Regions from separate parts of the Paenibacillus amylolyticus genome, predicted to be linked through region 2. Evidence: predicted binding sites of a transcription regulator. Region 2 holds the regulator's gene; the other holds the start of a gene.
The links. Region 2 encodes LexA, which represses DNA repair genes until DNA is damaged. Its sites were predicted from a motif close to CGAACATATGTTCG; they were not measured.

Region 1: addB (helicase-exonuclease AddAB subunit AddB) is a predicted target of LexA. The motif match lies at 6,084-6,097, and genes of this name have one in related genera.

What each region holds. Positions count from the first base shown of each region.
Region 1 covers NZ_CP145892.1:4,813,327-4,822,540, forward strand. Annotated here, with positions in the region: gene addA (helicase-exonuclease AddAB subunit AddA) at 1-2,519, opposite strand, end outside; gene addB (helicase-exonuclease AddAB subunit AddB) at 2,516-6,019, opposite strand; gene V6668_RS21440 (class I SAM-dependent rRNA methyltransferase) at 6,219-7,595, opposite strand; gene V6668_RS21445 (Na/Pi cotransporter family protein) at 7,931-8,932, shown strand; gene V6668_RS21450 (NUDIX hydrolase) at 8,990-9,214, opposite strand, start outside.
Region 2 covers NZ_CP145892.1:4,016,998-4,026,211, reverse strand. Annotated here, with positions in the region: gene V6668_RS17875 (phosphotransferase enzyme family protein) at 1-756, shown strand, start outside; gene V6668_RS17870 (hypothetical protein) at 1,960-2,163, shown strand; gene V6668_RS17865 (adenosine deaminase) at 2,227-2,901, shown strand; partial or broken gene V6668_RS17860 (IS3 family transposase) at 3,050-4,350, shown strand; gene V6668_RS17855 (hypothetical protein) at 4,455-4,766, opposite strand; gene V6668_RS17850 (aldehyde dehydrogenase) at 5,498-6,799, shown strand; gene lexA (transcriptional repressor LexA) at 6,905-7,531, opposite strand; gene V6668_RS17840 (LysM peptidoglycan-binding domain-containing protein) at 7,828-8,205, shown strand; gene V6668_RS17835 (DUF896 domain-containing protein) at 8,301-8,510, shown strand; gene V6668_RS17830 (hypothetical protein) at 8,636-9,145, shown strand; gene V6668_RS17825 (HAD family hydrolase) at 9,174-9,214, shown strand, end outside.

The DNA.
Region 1 (9,214 bases), 800 kb from region 2:
TCCCGATACATACGCCAGATCAGTTCACTTAGACTGCCTTGCCTTGCCTCAAGTCTCCACTGCTCCAATTGACGCATAAAACGAATTAACTTTTGCTGTAATTCCGAGCCTGAGATCTCCGTTATGCCCAAATCCTCACTTGCATGTCCCGCAACACCAGCATCTTGCATTCCATCTGTATGCAATGTATGCACATCGGATTCATAGACATCATCCAGGATCTCTGCCTCGACTGAAGCTGCTGTCTCCCGCTGTCCCTGTTCCATCTCTGCCCAGGCTTCCGGCCACTGCAACTGGACCATATTGGAATCAGGATGATTATCCTGCCGGGATTGTTGTACAGCATTAGTGGAGGAATCGCTCCAATCTCCCGCAGCCGATATAACCGCATCATAGAATGACTGTCTTTTGTCACCAAGCCGAATCTGTGCCAGTTCCTCTTCATCCAGTCCAACAATCGGGGAACGAAGCACGGAAGCAAGCGGAATATCCTGCCTTGGATTATCAACAAGCTGAAGCAGAGACATCATGATTTCCACTTCTGTAGCCTGAAAATAACCCTTGCTCTGTTCTCCTCCAGCAGGAATTCCCTGCTGTCTGAACTCCTCAATCATGAGCGGAGCCCACATCAATGTTGAACGCAACAAGATGACCATGTCACCGTAACGTGCCGGGCGCATCGTTTGCAGAGCTTTGTCATATACATGAAGGGCAGGTTTGTCCGTGTCTCCAACCATCTCCCGAATACGCCTTGCGATTGCCCTCGCTTCCAACTGGGCTGTTTCAAGTTCGGCACTCTCCAGTTCTGCGGAGACCGATGCATCCCCATTCTCATCCGTACTCTCTGTCAGATCAGGACCACCACCCTGACGATCGATCAGCATGAGTTCAGGTGTATACGCCTCATCACCAAGTGTTTCTGACGGGAAGGTAGCCCCATATGCCAGTTGAGCTCGTTCATCGTAAGCAATCTCTGCCACACCTTCGTTCATGAGTTGCCGGAATATCATATTGACCGAATGCACGACTTCTGCTCGACTACGAAAATTCCGCGCAAGATCAATACGTTGACCTGTACGATGCAGACGTTCTTCCACCATTCCGTCCTCATTTGTGCTCGCTCCATATTGGCGATACTTGTTCATAAACAGACCTGGCTCAGCCAACCGGAAACGGTAGATACTCTGTTTGACATCACCGACCATGAATCGGTTACCCGGGTTTTCTCTGGAGATCAGTTTCACGATATCTTCCTGAACCGTATTGGTATCCTGATATTCATCAAGCAACACTTCATCGAATCGCGAACGGTACTCCATAGCCGCATCGGAAGGCATCGACAGTTCAGGCGTTGAATCCTCATGTCGCAAAATGTGAAGACAGTAATGCTCCAGATCACTGAAGTCAACTTGCCCACGTTCCTGTTTGGCCTGTCGATAACGTTCTCCAAATGTACTAACCAACCTCGACAACTCCTGCATGAGTGGTGCCGCTTGCTCCAACTCCTGCCAGAACGCAAACGCACTTCTCCCGAACAATGAACCTTTCAGGTCGGTAACTGCCTTTTTCGCAGCCTCACGGAGTTCCTTCACCTGATCTTGTAAAGCAGGGTCCGTCTGATCTTTCTTGCAAGGTTTCAATTTGCCAAATGTAGCGGGTTGAAACACTTCAGGCAACCTTTCCCATGGCATAACCTGGGCCGCAGACAACAGTTCTTCTACCATCACCAGGTCTTCTTTTAACGTATCTGCATAAGGTGCCGGACCTTCAGGCTGCATGGAAATATGAATGCCTTGACGGAGCAATCCTGCTGCACCACTTAAAGCAAGAGCCGCATCACGCAAAATACTCTGAACCCATGCTGAATGTCCAAGTGCCTCTACACTTTCCACCTGAAAAGCAGATGCCATCTCCGAGAGCCAATGATCCGGCCAGGAATGACTGCGGGAGAAATCATACAAACGTTGCACCAGTCGATGCATCGCATCATCGTTTCGTTCTCCACTGAACCAGTCTACTAATTCGCGGAATGTACTCCCTTCATCTTCTTCGCCATACTTTTCCTCAAATAGTTCTTCAAGCAGTTCCTGCCGCATGATTTCCGCTTCATTTTCATTCAGGATACGGAAAGCCGGGTTCAACGGAATTTGCTGATAATAACGGCGAATGACTTCCATACAGAATGAATGCAGCGTTGTAATAGATGCTCGTCCAAGCAGCGATAGCTGCTTACGCAGATGCTCTTCTCCAGGCTGTTCTTCCAGCGCACGTTCCAACGCTTCCCGAATCCGTTGTTTCATCTCGGCGGCGGCCGCTTTGGTAAACGTAGCTACAAGTAAACGATCCACACTGTATCCTCGGGAGGGATCTGCGATCTTGCGAATAATTCGTTCAACCAGCACGGCTGTCTTGCCTGATCCCGCCGCTGCGGCAACCAGTATGTCTTCTCCGCTTTCCGAGATGGCACTCCACTGGTCATCACTCCAGAAGCTACCCTCCGGTTTTGGCATATTCGTCATGATGTTTCCCCTCCCTTGGTGTGAGATAACATATCCCAGATTTGCTGTTTGCCCGGTTTGGACAACAGGTTATACTCATTTCCTTCTATATTCTCATCAAACTGACAAACAGGCTTATACGGACAGAACGTGCACGCCACTTCCTGCTGAATACGATAAGGCTCAATGGCCACATCCCCATCCGTAATTCGGGTACCAATCTCACGGATATTACTGCGAACCGAAGCAAGCAACGTATCCCATTGCTCTGGCGTAGCTACAGCGGCGCTGCTATAAAAGCTTCCGTCCGCCTTAAGGGCAACTGGAATAATTGCTGAATACCCCTTATCCAGGGTGTTGTCCATTTGAGCGATTGCGTCCCGATCCGCCAGCAGCAAACCTTTCATTTTGAACCGTTTCAGTAGTTCTTGTCCTGCCTGCTCTGATGTCATGCCGTTTGCGGATTGCAACAGCGGGTTATGCACATGGAAATACAACGTTCCTCCCGGCATCGCCGTTTCCCCAAGCCATTCTTCGGCAGCACTAAGCAGCACCTCCAGATAGGTGAGCATTTGCAATGACAGACCATAGTACACTTCATGTAACTTGAGGTCCGTCTGGCTTGATTTATAGTCAATGACACGCAGGAGCAGACCATTCTCTCCTTCTGCGACATCTACACGGTCAATTCGACCCACGATCTCCATCACACAGCCGTTCTCCAGTTCAAAACGTAGTGGCGGCAGTGTTTTATCGGGTCCAAAATCAAGCTCCAATCCAATCGGTTCAAAACTTCCACGTCTGGACTGTTCACCAAGAATAACCGATGCCCGGCTAACAATGTCCTTCAATTTGCGGAAAATATAACCGTATCGCTTGGTGCTTAGCAAAATCTCCCCTTGCAGCTGTGGTGCAATCTGCTCCACAGTTTGCTCGGCTTCCTGACGACACTGGTCTGGAGTCAAACTACCCCAACTACGATTTTCTTCGCGCAATCGCATAGCCAACTGGCTTAGTGCAGCATGAAACAGCTGTCCGATATCAGGAGCCTGAAGGCGGTACAATTGCCGTTCTTTGAGACGCAGCCCATGCGAAGCAAAATGGGAGAACGGACAAGCGACGAACCGCTCCATTCGCGAGACACTCGTCCTCACCTCTGTACCATACAGTCTGCGACTGGTAGCTGTACGTAGTGGTAATGCCCGATTACGATAAAAGATTGATCCCATCAACCGTTCCAGCTGAGGTCTGCTTGTCTCTCGAGATACATGCCAATTGTAGACCGCCCACCACATTTCAGGGATTTCTTCTCCGCGGCGCCATTTGCGCAATTGTCCAATGAGCGTTGACAGACTCTGACCCGGATGGGTGACATAGGACCAATGCGCTTCTTCCGAGTTCGCAACCGGCGGTTGAGCGAGCAATGGCTGTTCTTGTAAACCAAACATCTTCCGTACATGACGGACAATCTCGGAAGGAAGCAGTGCTTTCCCCTCATCATCAGCAACCGGGTAACTCAGCCACAACTGGCTGCTTGCCGCTGTAAGTGCCGTATAGATCAGGAAACGTTCATCCAGCATCTGCCTTGTTGCACCTGGTCCAAGCGCCACGCCTCTTTCCGTCAGTAACGATCTCTCCAGTTCCGTTAATACGCCATCATCCTGAGGTACGGCAGGTAATTCACCATCAACCGCGCCAAGGATAAATACGTATTTGATGTCCTGAAGTCGTGTACGGTCCATAGAACCAACCAATACCTGATCAAGTGCTGGTGGTACCAGACCCAGCTTCAGTTCCGTCAATCCGGTCTCAATCATCCCGGCAAACAGCGTGATATCCAGCCGTTCATTCCCCATCATATCGACCATCTGATCCAATAAATCCAGCACAGCTCCCCACATCTGCCGATGTTCTCTCGACCGTTCGGGGTCACCTTGTGCCTTAGCTTCAGCAGACATGTTATCCAGCTTCCATGGGATTTCAGCATCTTCCAGCAATCTGTATAGTGCCTCGCACTGGGCTTTGGCTGTCTTTGCCTTTTTCATTCGTTTCTCAAAAACACCCAAAGAATCTGTAATGACCGTTCGGCAGCTCTCCATTAAAGAAAGCATCTGGTCCCGTCCTCGACTACGGCCATCCTGACCGTTGTCTTCCAGCGACAGGCTTGGTACATACTTCCACGGTTTGCCGTCAGTCCAGCGATACCCGTGAATACCACAAGCCAGTACATAATTCTCAAGCTGGTCCATATCTTCACGAGTGATGGAACCATCACGCGGAAGCAGCAGATCCGTTTTGACACAACGAAATACATCCTCGTAACGCCAGTGGCGCCGAACAATATCCAGTGCGGAACGGATAAACTCGGATAATGGATGATGAAGTTCATTTCTTCTGCGGTCCAGAAAGACGGGTACGCCATAATCCCTGAATAGAGGTTCAGCTATATCAGCGTAGGTATCCAACTGACGAACAAGTACCGCCATGTCCCGATAACGCGCACCTTCGTTTTGCGCCAGACGCCGCATCTCACGCAGTGCTCCCTCCATCTCAGCTCGTCGGTTCTCCGCTGCAACCAGTCGGATTCCGGAATCAAGGCCATCACTTTTCCAACGAATTCGGCGGTCGAAACCAGCCTCCAGATGAGCAAGTCCCGGACGATCCTTGTATCTCGGTGGAATCTCCGAATCTAGCACGGTTATATCGCTCGGTACACCCAGTTCGTCAGCCATCCCTTTCAGGCGCGCATAGGCACTCGCCGTAGGATAGAACAGTTCCAGTTCTCCAGGCAGCGCACCATGATCATAAGGGCGATCCAATGTCAGGGCAATCGTCACGGATGAGGATTGCAACATCAGCCGACCAATCACACTCATCTCCTGTGGTGTGAATCCCTGAAAACCATCAATCCAGATCTGGGCATCCTGCAGCAATGCACTTTCCGACAAACGATCTGTCAGCTCGGTCAACGTGTCTTCATCATCAATATATAAATTGGTCAGTTCCTGTTCATAGTCACGATATATCAGATTCAAGTCATGCAACTTGTCCTCCAGAATCGGCGAAGTGGATGAGGTATTCCCTCCAGACATCCCTTCTTCCAGCAATGATGGATCAACTTCATAACGTTTAAATTCACTATATAAGTCATTTAATTCGCCTATAAAACCCAGCTGGCTGCCGGATGCACCAAACAGCTTTAATTCTTCCTTACGACGCTGGATTACTTTATAGAGCAGCATCTTTTTGCCCTCGGCTCCAATCGGAATACGAGCAGAACCACCTGCTTCTTGCATTACACGATAGGCTAAACGGCGAAAGCCAAGCACTTCTGCACGCATCGTACCTTTAATTGCTCCAGAAGACACCAATGCCTGCTCTGTTCGAAAAGAACTCTGTTCGGGAACGAGCAAAATCAAAGGTGTGCCTTGCGGTTCTTGTTGAAGCAGGGATGTAATTTCCCGGGTAATCAGCGAGCTTTTGCCGCTGCCTGCCCGGCCAATAACAAAACGAACGGACATGTCTAATCCTCCAAACCACACGTACAAGATTTTAATTCCCAGTATAACATATCTGACTTGGTTCGGAACATACGTTTGCCACTATCCGGTAAAACCGGAGATCATCTCCGTTAACACAGCAAAACAGCAAAAAGCCCGCAGCTATCACACTGTGGACTTTTGACTTGATCTATACTTGATTGGAACGAAAATCATACGATTAATTCTTTTTACTGCGCACTTCGAAAATAGCAAATTTCAGGTAATGTCCTTCATCCACGCCCAAAATTTGTGGGTGATCCTTACCGGCTGCTTTCCAGTCGATCAAACGAAGCACTTTGCCTGCATCTTCCGCTGCATCAGCAATCGTGTCCAAGAAAAGATCAGGACGCATGTGATACGAACAGCTGGCTGTTACCAAATATCCACCCTCATTGACCAGTTTCATTCCTTGCAGATTGATATCTTTATAACCGCGACATGCACCTTTAACTGCTGATTTCGTTTTGGCAAATGCAGGAGGATCAAGGATGACCACATCAAATGTTTTACCGCCAGCTGCAAGCGCTTTGGATGTATCCACTTTCTGTTCGCCTGCACGTGCACGTGAGGTACGTTCATCCAGCCCTTTCACTTGTTCACGCAAGTACTGGAATGCATCAGCAACTACGAACTCGACCCGGTCAGTGAAACCGTTCAGCTCCACATTTGTTCGTGCACTCTCAATGGCATGCTCCGAAATATCAAGACAAGTCACTTTTTTGGCTCCATACTTGCAAGCATTCAACGTAAAGCTACCCGTGTGTGAGAAACACTCCAGTACAGTGGCACCATCCCAATATGGGAATGTAACTACTTTACCACTTTTATTCACAGGCAAGAGCTGCTCTGTGCCATCCTGCTCGGTCGTTTGTAGTGTGATTCCACTCTTGTAGCCCCAACCCTTCATAAGCGGTTCGATGGCTGCACGATTCTCGCGTTGGTCGAAGAAGTAACCTGTCTTCTGCCCTTCCACGATATCCACTTTAATTAGTAGTCCATTCTCTGTAACCGTGACATGTCTTGGGCAATCTCCGTACAGTGGACCTTTGGTCTGCTCCAAACCTTCCAGTTCACGAATCGAGACATCACTGCGCTCGTATATACCTTCCGGCTGCATTACTTCAATGAGTGCCTGTACGATGGCTTCACGGCAACGATCCATGCCAAGTGTAAGCAACTGTACAACGAGAATGCTGCCGAATCGGTCAACGATTAAGCCTGGCAGAAAATCAGCTTCGCCGTAAACGAGACGGTATGCCTCTCCATCCTGGATAAAACGTTCCCGGTGACGCAAGCAATCGCGGAAACGCGCTGCAAAAAACGCGGTGTCCATCTGTTCGGACTCCAGAGGTTGATACGCTACAACCCTTACAGTGATCTGAGATGCAGGATTGTAATAACCTGTCGCCAGATAGCGACCTTGATGATTCAATACATTGACCAGATCTCCCGGTTCCGGGTTTCCGTCAACAGAGGCAATTTCATTGTTAAATATCCATGGATGTGCATGTTCAAGCCGCTTTTTGCGACTGCGTTCGAGTGTAACTGATGGCAAGGTAGATCCACTTCCTTTAATTTAATAGTTCAAAAGATAGGTTTGGTGCGGCGCGCAGGTGGCGTTCCGGGTTCGAATCGATCTTCCGATCGCTGTTGTCTCCAGATTTTTTTGATTCCCTTTTTTAAAGGGAAAATCCGGAGACAAAGGCGCACGCTTCGCTTCTTCAGATTCGATTTCGTCCCCTCCACTACGTTTGCACGAATCACCGTATCTTTCGAATTGGGGTGGGGTAATTTAGGTCGCTTCCCTCTGAATTCCTTTAGGCTTGTCATGGTTGTCTTTTCTTACTCATAGGATGAGTTAAGGAACCGGACGGAAGGAATGATATTTCTATGTTTAGAGATGTTATATTGCCCTTACTCTATGGGCTTATTATCTTTTTTGGTGGCATGAAGCTGATGGAAACGGCCTTGCAACGCATGGCAGGGCCCATGTTGGCAGATTGGCTCAATCGTGCCACCTCTGCTCCATGGAAAGGCATGGCCTTCAGTGCAGGCGCAACAGCCCTGTTACAGAGCAGTACTGCGGTCACCGTACTCACCATTGGACTGGCTAATGCCAGATTAATTACCTATGGACGCACGCTCGGCATCATCCTTGGCACCAACATCGGGACATGCCTGACAACGGAGCTGGTCGGACTGCAGATCGGACGTGCTTCCCTGCCGCTACTCGTCCTGTCGCTGACGGGCTGGGCCATGTTTGTTGTTCTTGGTGAACGCAATCTGGCCGCTCCTGAACGCACGCGTCAGACTCTGTTTAACATCCAGTACAGCTTCCTCGCAGCTGCGGGATTTGCACTTGTTATGACAGGTATTCAGGTGATGCAATCCATTGCCTTACCCTTGCGGAGCATGGGCGTATTTCAATGGTTTCTTGACCGCTCGGCCGACAGCTTGTGGTGGGGCTTCCTGGCAGGTGCCTGTCTGACAGCGCTCATTCACAGTAGCGCTGCTGTCATTAGCATGGCGATTACGCTCGCAGCCACAGGGGTATTACCTGTGGAGATCGGTATCGCCATTGTGATCGGATCCAACGTAGGGACCTGTATCACCGCTGTAATCGCTGCCGCGGGTGGAGCATCCGCAGGCAAATTTGTCGCAGCCTCCCATGTTGTATTAAACATTGCGGGAGCGCTGCTGTTTATGCCGCTGATCGGCCAGCTGCATGCAGCTTCGGCTTGGCTGTCAGCGGACAACGGGGCACAGATTGCGCATGCCCAGACCCTTTTTAACATCACCAGTTCACTGCTTGCTTTACCGTTCTGTTACTTGCCAATCTGGCACAAAAAACCACCGGTCCACGCCCCCGCGGCGAAGTCACCCGTGGCTTGATGATCTGCCTATCCAGACCCACAGAGCGCGCGGCTAACTGACTCGAACAATAGTGCGTTATACGTTAACGCCTAACTTGTTCAGGGCTACACGCAAGATATCATCGTTATTATCATATCCGCTCTGCTGCTGTAAGGACCATGCTTCTTCCGGAGCATACCAATCCACACCCTTGATTTCTTCAATCTGAGGCTGTAGATCACCACTCTCGGCTTCAACGAGATAATAATGAACTTCTTTGTCCACCGGGCCAAAATCTGCATGTTGGTACGTGTAAGCAAT
Region 2 (9,214 bases):
CTAACTGTACCAGAAGGGATGGCAAATTGTGATAGTATTTATGTATTGGACATCGAAACAGAGATAGGATATAGGCGCCCTTATGTAACGATGATGCGGTGGATAGAAGGTGAAAAAGCAGTAGGTGAATTTACAGATAATCAAGCATATAATATGGGTGTATTGATGAGCAGGCTCCATGCAGCGGCAAAGGATTTCAATCCACCTTCTGATTTTGTAAGACCTACTTGGGGAGTGGAAAGTTTTAAACGTGAAATGGCTAAGTTGGAACGTTATTATGAACGTTTTTTATCCGAAGAGGGGTGGAAGCTGTATCAAGATGCAGCTGAGAAGGTTGTATCCCAACTTACCACGATGCATCCAAGTGAACATAACTATGGGCTCATTCATGCTGATTTACATACCGGTAATATGGTTTTTAGAGATAATCAACCCTATCCGATTGATTTTGGAAGATGTGGGTACGGATATTATCTCTATGATATGGCAGGTACCATATTGGAGCTTTGGCCAAAACATCGATGGATGCTTGTCCAAGGTTATGAGAGTATTAGGAAGTTGGAAACGGACTATATTCGGGATCTGGAATGTTTTTTTGTCATGTTCATGATCGAGAACACCTGCCATCACTCCTCTGATCCAAGAGAAACAACCAGTTTAATCGATGAACAAAAGTATGCCCAAGCATACATAAGAGAATATTTAAATGGTAATCCATTTTTATTCGAAGTGATCGAGCCTGTAAATGTGGATTAATACTAACCGATACCGGGCTAAAATAATGATATCTTATGGTGATGATTTACAATAGGTCGCTGTTTAGAGTGTTTGTTCGTATCATCAAGTTTTAAAAACGTGAGCTATGACTTCGAGTTTATATAAGATCTACTTGTGTACTTAGCGCTGAAACTTTTCTGTTTATTATGAAGATTTATGCTTATTCATGAAGTTTGTCCGATCCAATTGTTCTTCAGCTTCTCTAGTTCCCCTTCATTTTCGGGGTGTATTTTGACAGAGCTGTTTGGGTCGTTTCGTGATTTTTTAAACTGGCATTGAGTTGGAATGAAGGCGACTCGAATTGGTGGGTCGTCTTTTTTCTTTTCTAGGGGCTTGATGGTTTGCGCCGAATGTTCAGTTCAGCGAGATGCCAAAAACGGTTGAGGCATTATGGAAGATCGAGCTTTTATATGGAAAGCATCCGTCCTATACGGAGCGTCCAGAATGGGTAGCTGTAGGAATGATGGGAAAACTTCTGATAAGAGATGATGGCACATGTCGAGAGAACGGGTACTGTATAGAACGTTATTTCTTTTTTTGTGTATGTAAAACCGCCTTACAGCGAGCGCAAGTTAATCAAAGTATCGAACAGAGCAGTAAAATGTTGTTGTTGAAAGATGTAAAAAGGAAAATCTTCGAATTAGTAACGGAAAAGATATTTTACAAGATAAATCAAAAAACGAGCCTTTGTATATAAGGCTCGTTTGTGCAGGAGTCATATTTGGCTCCGAAAGTTATGTTTAGTCTACTACATTTGTTTTATCGCTGAGAAAGTAACTATAACAATTCTACCCTATTTCAGAGAATTTGACCATACTTTAGCTTTATAGTTCATGTCCTTAGTTCGAGACCAGAACTTATACCTTGTACCAAGTGTCGGAATAGAGATGTGTCTAATCATTGTGCGTTTAACTGAAAATATCATTTAGTATCCTAGCGCATGAGAAGTTACATATTATTATATAGCAACTGCAACGCTGAGATAGGGAGTCAGATATTAAAAACGAAATATAGTACTGAAAATAGTTGTTGAGCAAAAGGGATTATACTGGTTAAAGCTATCATCATAAATATTATTTAAAAACTTTAAGGTATATAAGAGAAATTATACCAAATTTATGTCATAATATTTTGAGTTGGAAATACAATACTTGATTCTGTGAACAAGAGGTGAGAGCAACTATGAAAAATAGAAACATAACAGGTATTGTATTGGCTATAATCTATTGCATTGTTCTTTACTTTATTTTAACAGATTCTCCGCCTGGCGAAGCTCCAAATAATCCGTTCTGGGTTTATTTGTTTATTCCAATTGGTGCTATTGTGATTACATCTTTGTTTGATTACGTAATCAAATTCGATTTTTTTAGAAAAAAGAAAGATTAGAATTGAATGGAGGACTAAAATGATACAAACAATGAAAATTGCTAAAACATTTTAGCCGGAGTCATGCTTTCTACATCTATCTCAATTCCAGCATTCGCTCAAGATCAGGCAAATTCTTTCCCAGCACTTCAAGTGGAAAATAGCCTTTTAGAACTAGTCGAAAGTACAACCGATAATTCCATCACTTTTAAAGACGGTTCTACATTAATTCAATATGACAGCTATTATATTGCAACAGATTTAAATGGTAAAGATAAGTTAAAAATTACAAAAGTTGATGAGACTAAAGTAAAGTATGAAAATCTTCAAACTGGCGAAGTGAATTATGCTACAAACGAAATAAAACCTATTCACGAAGATCTCAGTTTCTCGCCACAAGCATTAGCAGACGGTTATGTATATAAAGGCAAAGTAGAAAATTCCACAGAGATAATATATGCAACTGCTTCTGCAATAGCAGGTATACTTGCTTCCTTTATAGGAGGACCTGTAGGTGGTAGAATAGCGGGCATACTTGTAAGCATCGGTGGTTATTATGTTTCTAAGGATGCACCCAGAGCCTATTGGGTAACAAAAACATATACTAGAGATGTTAAGCATAGTGATTTTAATGCGACTTTATTCATCAGGAAAGACCATCATTATTACAAATATCATGATTATACCGATTTTATTGATACCGCTTCGACAATCCAGACTTGCCAACCTTTTGGTTGTGGTCCAGTAAACGAGTATTAATTCTTTTATGTTGTGGGATAGAAAAAGCCGATTAAAGTTAAAATGTACCCTATAAGATGGACACTTTGAAAAAAGCCCATCTTATAGGGTATTTTGTTTATAATGAAAAAAAAGAGGTTGGAGCGGAAATGTTACGACGAAAAGATTACTGACAAAGAAAGAACAAGAACTGCTAAAACGGAATCCAAATGTAATCGCTGTTAGCGAAAAGGCGATTACGTACACCGATGAATTTAAGCGCCATTTCATTGCACAAAATGAACAGGGGAAACTGCCACGAGACATTTTTGAAGAAGCAGGCTTAGATGTTGAATGTATTGGTTTGGAGCGTGTTCGTTCTTCCGGAAAACGTTGACGTGCTTCGTATCGTGAAGCGGGTGTAGAAGGCTTACAGGATACACGTAAAACAAATTCAGGTCGCCCATCGGAACGTGAATTAACATTAGAACAAAAGATTGAACGATTAGAAGCAAAAAATCAATTGTTACGAGCGGAAAATGAACTGCTAAAAAAACTCGATCTACTCGAAAGGCAGATGTTGAAAAAGAAATAAAAGTGGCACCAGAGCTGAAGTTTGAACTCATTTATCGGACGATCTGAACGTATAAAATGAAACGGTTAATCAGCTATCTATGCGATGTTATGGAAGTATCACGTTCTGGATACTACAATTGCTTCTCTGAAAAATCAGTGCAGAAGCGTGTAGCTAAAGCCAAAACAGATAAGATTGTAAAGGCGTATCATTTTCGTGGACGAAAAAAAGGAGCACACCAAATCAAAATGACGTTAGAAAATCAGTACAAAATGACGTTCAACTTGAAGCGGATTCGCCGGATCATGAAGAAATTTGAGATCATCTGTCCCATTCGAAAGTCTAATCCAGCCCGTAGAATGGCAAAAGCAACGAAAGAACATCGCACTTGTCCAAACGAATTACAGCGCAATTTTAAGCCAGGCGAGGCGGGAAAGGTGTTATTAAGCGATATCACATATTTAACGTAAAAAGTCAATAAACGTGCGTATTTATCGACGATTAAAGACGCACAGACGAATGAAATTTTAGCGTATGAAGTTTCTTCTTCGTTAAGTATAGGAATTGCGCTAAACACGCTTCGTAAATTACAGAAGCATCGCCATTTAACCAAAGATGCGTTGATCCATTCTGATCAAGGCTTTCATTATACGAAACCACAATTCCAATCCGTAGTGAAGAAAATGGGATTAAGACAATCCATGTCACGTCGAGGCAATTGTTGGGATAATGCTCCCCAAGAATCGTTCTTTGGGCATTTTAAGGATGAAACGAATATCAAAGATTGCGAAACATTAGAAGAAGTAAAACGAGAAATTAAGAGTTATATGACGTACTACAATCATTATCGAGGGCAATGGAATTTGAAAAAGCTGCCGCCTGTAAAATACAGACAGCAGCTTCAACAAGTTGCCTAGTTTTTTTTCGAAATGTCCTTTACAAAGGGTACACTTTAGAATTCAGAAGCCTTCTTTTAGTATTGTTATATTTAATATACGTGAATTTTATTGTGATGACAAAATTACTCCATTTTCGTTACGTAACCTTCATAGTTTCCGTAATATAATCCGTTTGAGTAGGTAGTAGATGCTAGATTGAGTACTCCATACCAAACTCCATCAGCATAAGTATATGTCTTTGGAACATACTTCGCATCTCCATACTTATTGTTAGCATCTGAATATCTCACATATTTTTGCGTCGCCTGAATCGTAACACTTTGTGCAGTTACAGAACCTTGAACAGAAGATGAGGCAGAAGCAAGTGATGCTGGAACAGCAATACTTGCTACTATAGCAGTGAGCGCTCCAATTGTGGCTAGTTTCTTTTTCATGTAAATACCTCCTAAATTTTTTTGAATGAATTATAAAACTTTACTTTCTAAAAATACCATATAATTCTATGTAAAATTATGATATATATTACATTGTGATTTGTATTTCTTCCCCTACAGATCTACTAACGTAACTTCCAAAAATTCCTCCAACTGATTAAATAGTATATCCAATCTAAACAGATTTGGACGATCATGAAATGCAGCGGATGAGTGAGATACTAGATGACTTTTTTTAATAGAAGTAGTACAAGTTGATTTGATATTATTTAACCCTTTCTTCGAAGACAGCTCTCAGATGTAGTTGTTGGATTAAAATCTGCTCGTTGTGAAGTTGTGGCCGGGAATGGATAAATCATCTGAAAGCAAATTGCCAAAACATGTCCCCTGATTCTTCTTCACTTGCCCACGTAACATTTTTGTGTTTATCTGTGACCAAGGCTTACCTTTATAACAAACATATTCGTTCGTCGATTTAGATAATCGCAAAACTCACTTTTCATTAATATTAAACTGTCTGAAGCAAAAGATTTAAATCAAACTTCCTTAGAAATTCTGATAGCCATGAAATAGAAAGGAATACTAGCATTCACTCATTTAAAATTCCAACCATCGTTCAAATACATACAAATGGATGTTTCATTTGTATGTTGAAAGTTTCATATAGAAGAGGTATACTTTAATTAAATTTTAAACAATTTAATTTTAAATAATTAATTGGAGATGTTAATATGGATCAGGCAAAACAACTGGTGACAGATCAACGTACATTTTTTTATACAGGACAAACTAAAAATATTGAGTATCGGATTAATTCACTTCAACAGCTTAGAAAAGGAATTGAAAAGTATCAGCAACGGATTCAAGATGCACTTCGGGCAGATTTGAACAAATCAGAGGCGGAAGCTTACGGTTCCGAGATTCGCATTGTTCTGGGTGAACTGGATTTTGCATTAGAACACCTGCAGGAATGGGCTGTACCAAAACAAGTCCCAACCAATTCGGCTATGCCGGATGGGGTGAGCACCATTTACCCTGAACCATACGGAGTGGCTCTTATTATTGCACCTTGGAACTATCCTTTCCAACTGGCCTTTGGTCCACTGATTGGAGCAATTGCAGCCGGTAACTGTGCAGTTATCAAGCCTTCTGAATTAACACCAGCGGTATCTCGTCTGACATATGATCTGATTCAGGAGATCTTCCCTCAGGAGTATATCGCCGTTATGGAAGGGGAAGTTGAAGCCAGTACAGCATTGTTGAAAGAGAAGTTTGATTATATTTTCTTCACAGGAAGCACAGGTGTTGGTCGCATTGTTATGAAGGCAGCTGCGGAGCATTTGACTCCTGTAACCCTGGAGCTAGGGGGCAAGAGTCCTGCTATTGTCCATAACGATGCAGAACTGAAGCTGGTGGCCCAGCGTATTGTTCGTGGTAAGTTCCTGAATGCAGGCCAAACTTGCGTTGCTCCGGATTATTTGCTTGTACATGAACAAGTTCATGACGAATTGATCAATCTGATTGGCGCAGAGATCAAAGATAAATTTGGGGACGATGTGTTACAGAACGCTGATTTCCCGCATATTGTTAACTCGCGTAACTTTGATCGGTTGTCGAAATTCCTAACAGATGGCAAAACGCTGATTGGTGGACGTTCTGTACGAGAGCAGTTGCTCATTGAGCCGACTGTACTTGGAGATGTGAACTGGGAATCAGCTGTCATGCAAGAAGAGATCTTTGGTCCGATTCTTCCTGTATTTACGTACAGTGACCTGAATCCTATGCTAGATGAGATTGTTCGCCGGCCAAAACCATTGGCGCTATATCTCTTCACACAGGATGAGCAGCTGCAGGATCAGGTTCTGAATCAAGTATCCTTCGGTGGGGGATGTATTAATGACACACTTTCTCATATGACTTCACACTACCTCCCGTTTGGTGGTGTAGGAGAGAGCGGTATGGGCTCATATCACGGACAACAGAGCTTTGATGTGTTCTCGCATCACAAGAGTGTTCTGAAACGCAGTGAATAATTAGCCGCTAAAATAACATAAACATGAAAAAAAGAGGTTGTCCTGTTGATCAGGATAACCTCTTTCGTATTTCATTACATCTAGTTTTGTTACTCAAGTTAAATATTAATGAATATCTCGGAAAAGGCCAATGACTTTACCCAGAATACTAACATGTTTCAAACGTAAAGGTTCGAAGGTCGCATTCTCCGGTTGAAGGCGAATATGATCTTTCTCTTTATAGAACGTTTTCACTGTAGCTTCATCGTCTTCAGTCATTGCAACGACGATATCACCGTTATCAGCAGTTTGCTGTTGACGGACAATAACGTAATCTCCGTTAACGATTCCAGCTTCCACCATGCTATCTCCGACTACCGAAAGCATAAACACTTTCTGTTCGCCTACATAATGTGTAGGAAGAGGGAAGTAGTCTTCAATGTTCTCGGTTGCAGTGATTGGAACCCCGGCTGTAACCTTACCAACAACAGGAATACGTGCAACGCTATGAGCAAATTGATGAGAATGCTCAGATTCTTCTTGGCTCAAAAGCTCAATGGCTCTTGGCTTGGTAGGGTCGCGTCGGATCAAACCTTTTTTCTCCAAACGATCCAAATGTCCATGTACTGTTGAGCTGGAAGCCAGTCCAACCGCTTCACCAATTTCCCGTACGGAAGGAGGATACCCCTTCAACCGGACTTCATTTCGTATAAACTCCAGAATAGCCTGCTGCCTGCTGGATATCTTCGACATACCGTATCAACCCCATTTTAGTAACGTTTGGGAAAATTATAACATAGAACCTCCGTTCGTACAAACATAAGTTCTAAATAAAATAGCATTAAATCAGTGTTTTTTAGCTTATAGAACAGAAATTGTCCAAAAGTCAGAGCATAATACTGCAAATGTTTTGTAAAAGGACTTGAAATAAGATATTTCTCCTTCAAAAAAGAAGCGAACAATTGTTCTAAAAATCTATTGAACAAAACAAGTGTTCGTGTTATATTGATTCCAACAGATAGGAACAAACGTTTGGAGGCGGGTATTTAATGAGATATTCTACTTATCAAAGCATTTATGAACCAATGAATTCGGAACTGGTGAAGTCTAACATAGGGAACTACAAGAAGGTTTTAGCGCGTTTCAAGATTTCTTCATGGATGTTAAAGGTAGTCATTACCTCTATGATTATATTTATTGGATGCAGCACCGTTTTAACTGTATTTGCCGGCAATGAGAATGCTGTTCTGCCTGGAGGAAAGATAGCTGTTTCACAAGGGGAAACATTATGGAGTATTTCTTTGGAACATAAACCGACGAATATGGATACACGTATATATATAGAAGCAATTAAGAAAGTGAATCAACTTCATACAACTTCCATCCAAGTGGGACAAGTACTAGCTCTACCGCAATTTGCAGAATAAAATGCACATCAATGAGTGTTAGCGCGTGTCAGCTTGACAAGCAGCCTTTATAATGGCAAAGTTAATATGACTTTGTATTTTTGGAGGGGACAAGCTTGGATATAGATAGTCTGGTAGCACGCATTAACGAATTGGCTCGTAAGCAAAAGTCCACTGGATTGTCGGAGGAAGAGCTTGCTGAACGTGCCGAGCTAAGAGAGATTTATTTGAGTAATATTCGCAGCAATTTCAGACAACAACTGGATACCATTGAGATTGTTGATGATGAGAATGACAAAGGCCACCAAGGCAAACTCAAACACTAACGAAACCTAATGATATCATTATGATATTTAGGTTTCTTCCTGGTATTTTGAGTGTACAATTTATAGGGGGAAATGTAGGTTTGCAATTATGTAAGCCGATACAAAGACACATAAGGGGGATTCTCATGTCGCGTTCGTTCGAGAGAACGGTTAAGAAAAATTCCAAGCAGTTAAATCAGCAACGCAAAAAAAGTGGTCAACCAATCACAGGTACACCAGGTGAAGAAGTCTTTAAGGGACGCAGTCTTTTGTTCCCTATATTTTTGATTGGTCTCGCCTTTTTGTATCTGTTTATGAGCACGTTCCTTGTGCAAGCTCCAATGACAACTTGGGACTGGGTGACCATGCTGCTTTACGTATTTTTGGCAGTCATCTTCATGCTTCGACGTCCATACATCAAGATTAGCAGTAATCGGATTATAACGACGAAGGGTAATCGTGAACGTTCAATTGGGGTTGACGATATCGTCAAATTCAGAATTGAACCAGGTACAGTTGTTATCGAACATAACAGTCGCGGGAAAAGATGGGTGTTCACCAAGTTATTGAACCGTTACGATACAGATGCGATTGCAGAACGTTTGCTGAAGTTTGCAAAAGCACACCAGATCACCGTGGAAACCGTCGAAAAGTAATTATTGCATAAAGGGGTAGATGATCGGAATGGCGTTAAAAGCGATTTTGTTCGACCTAGATGATACTTT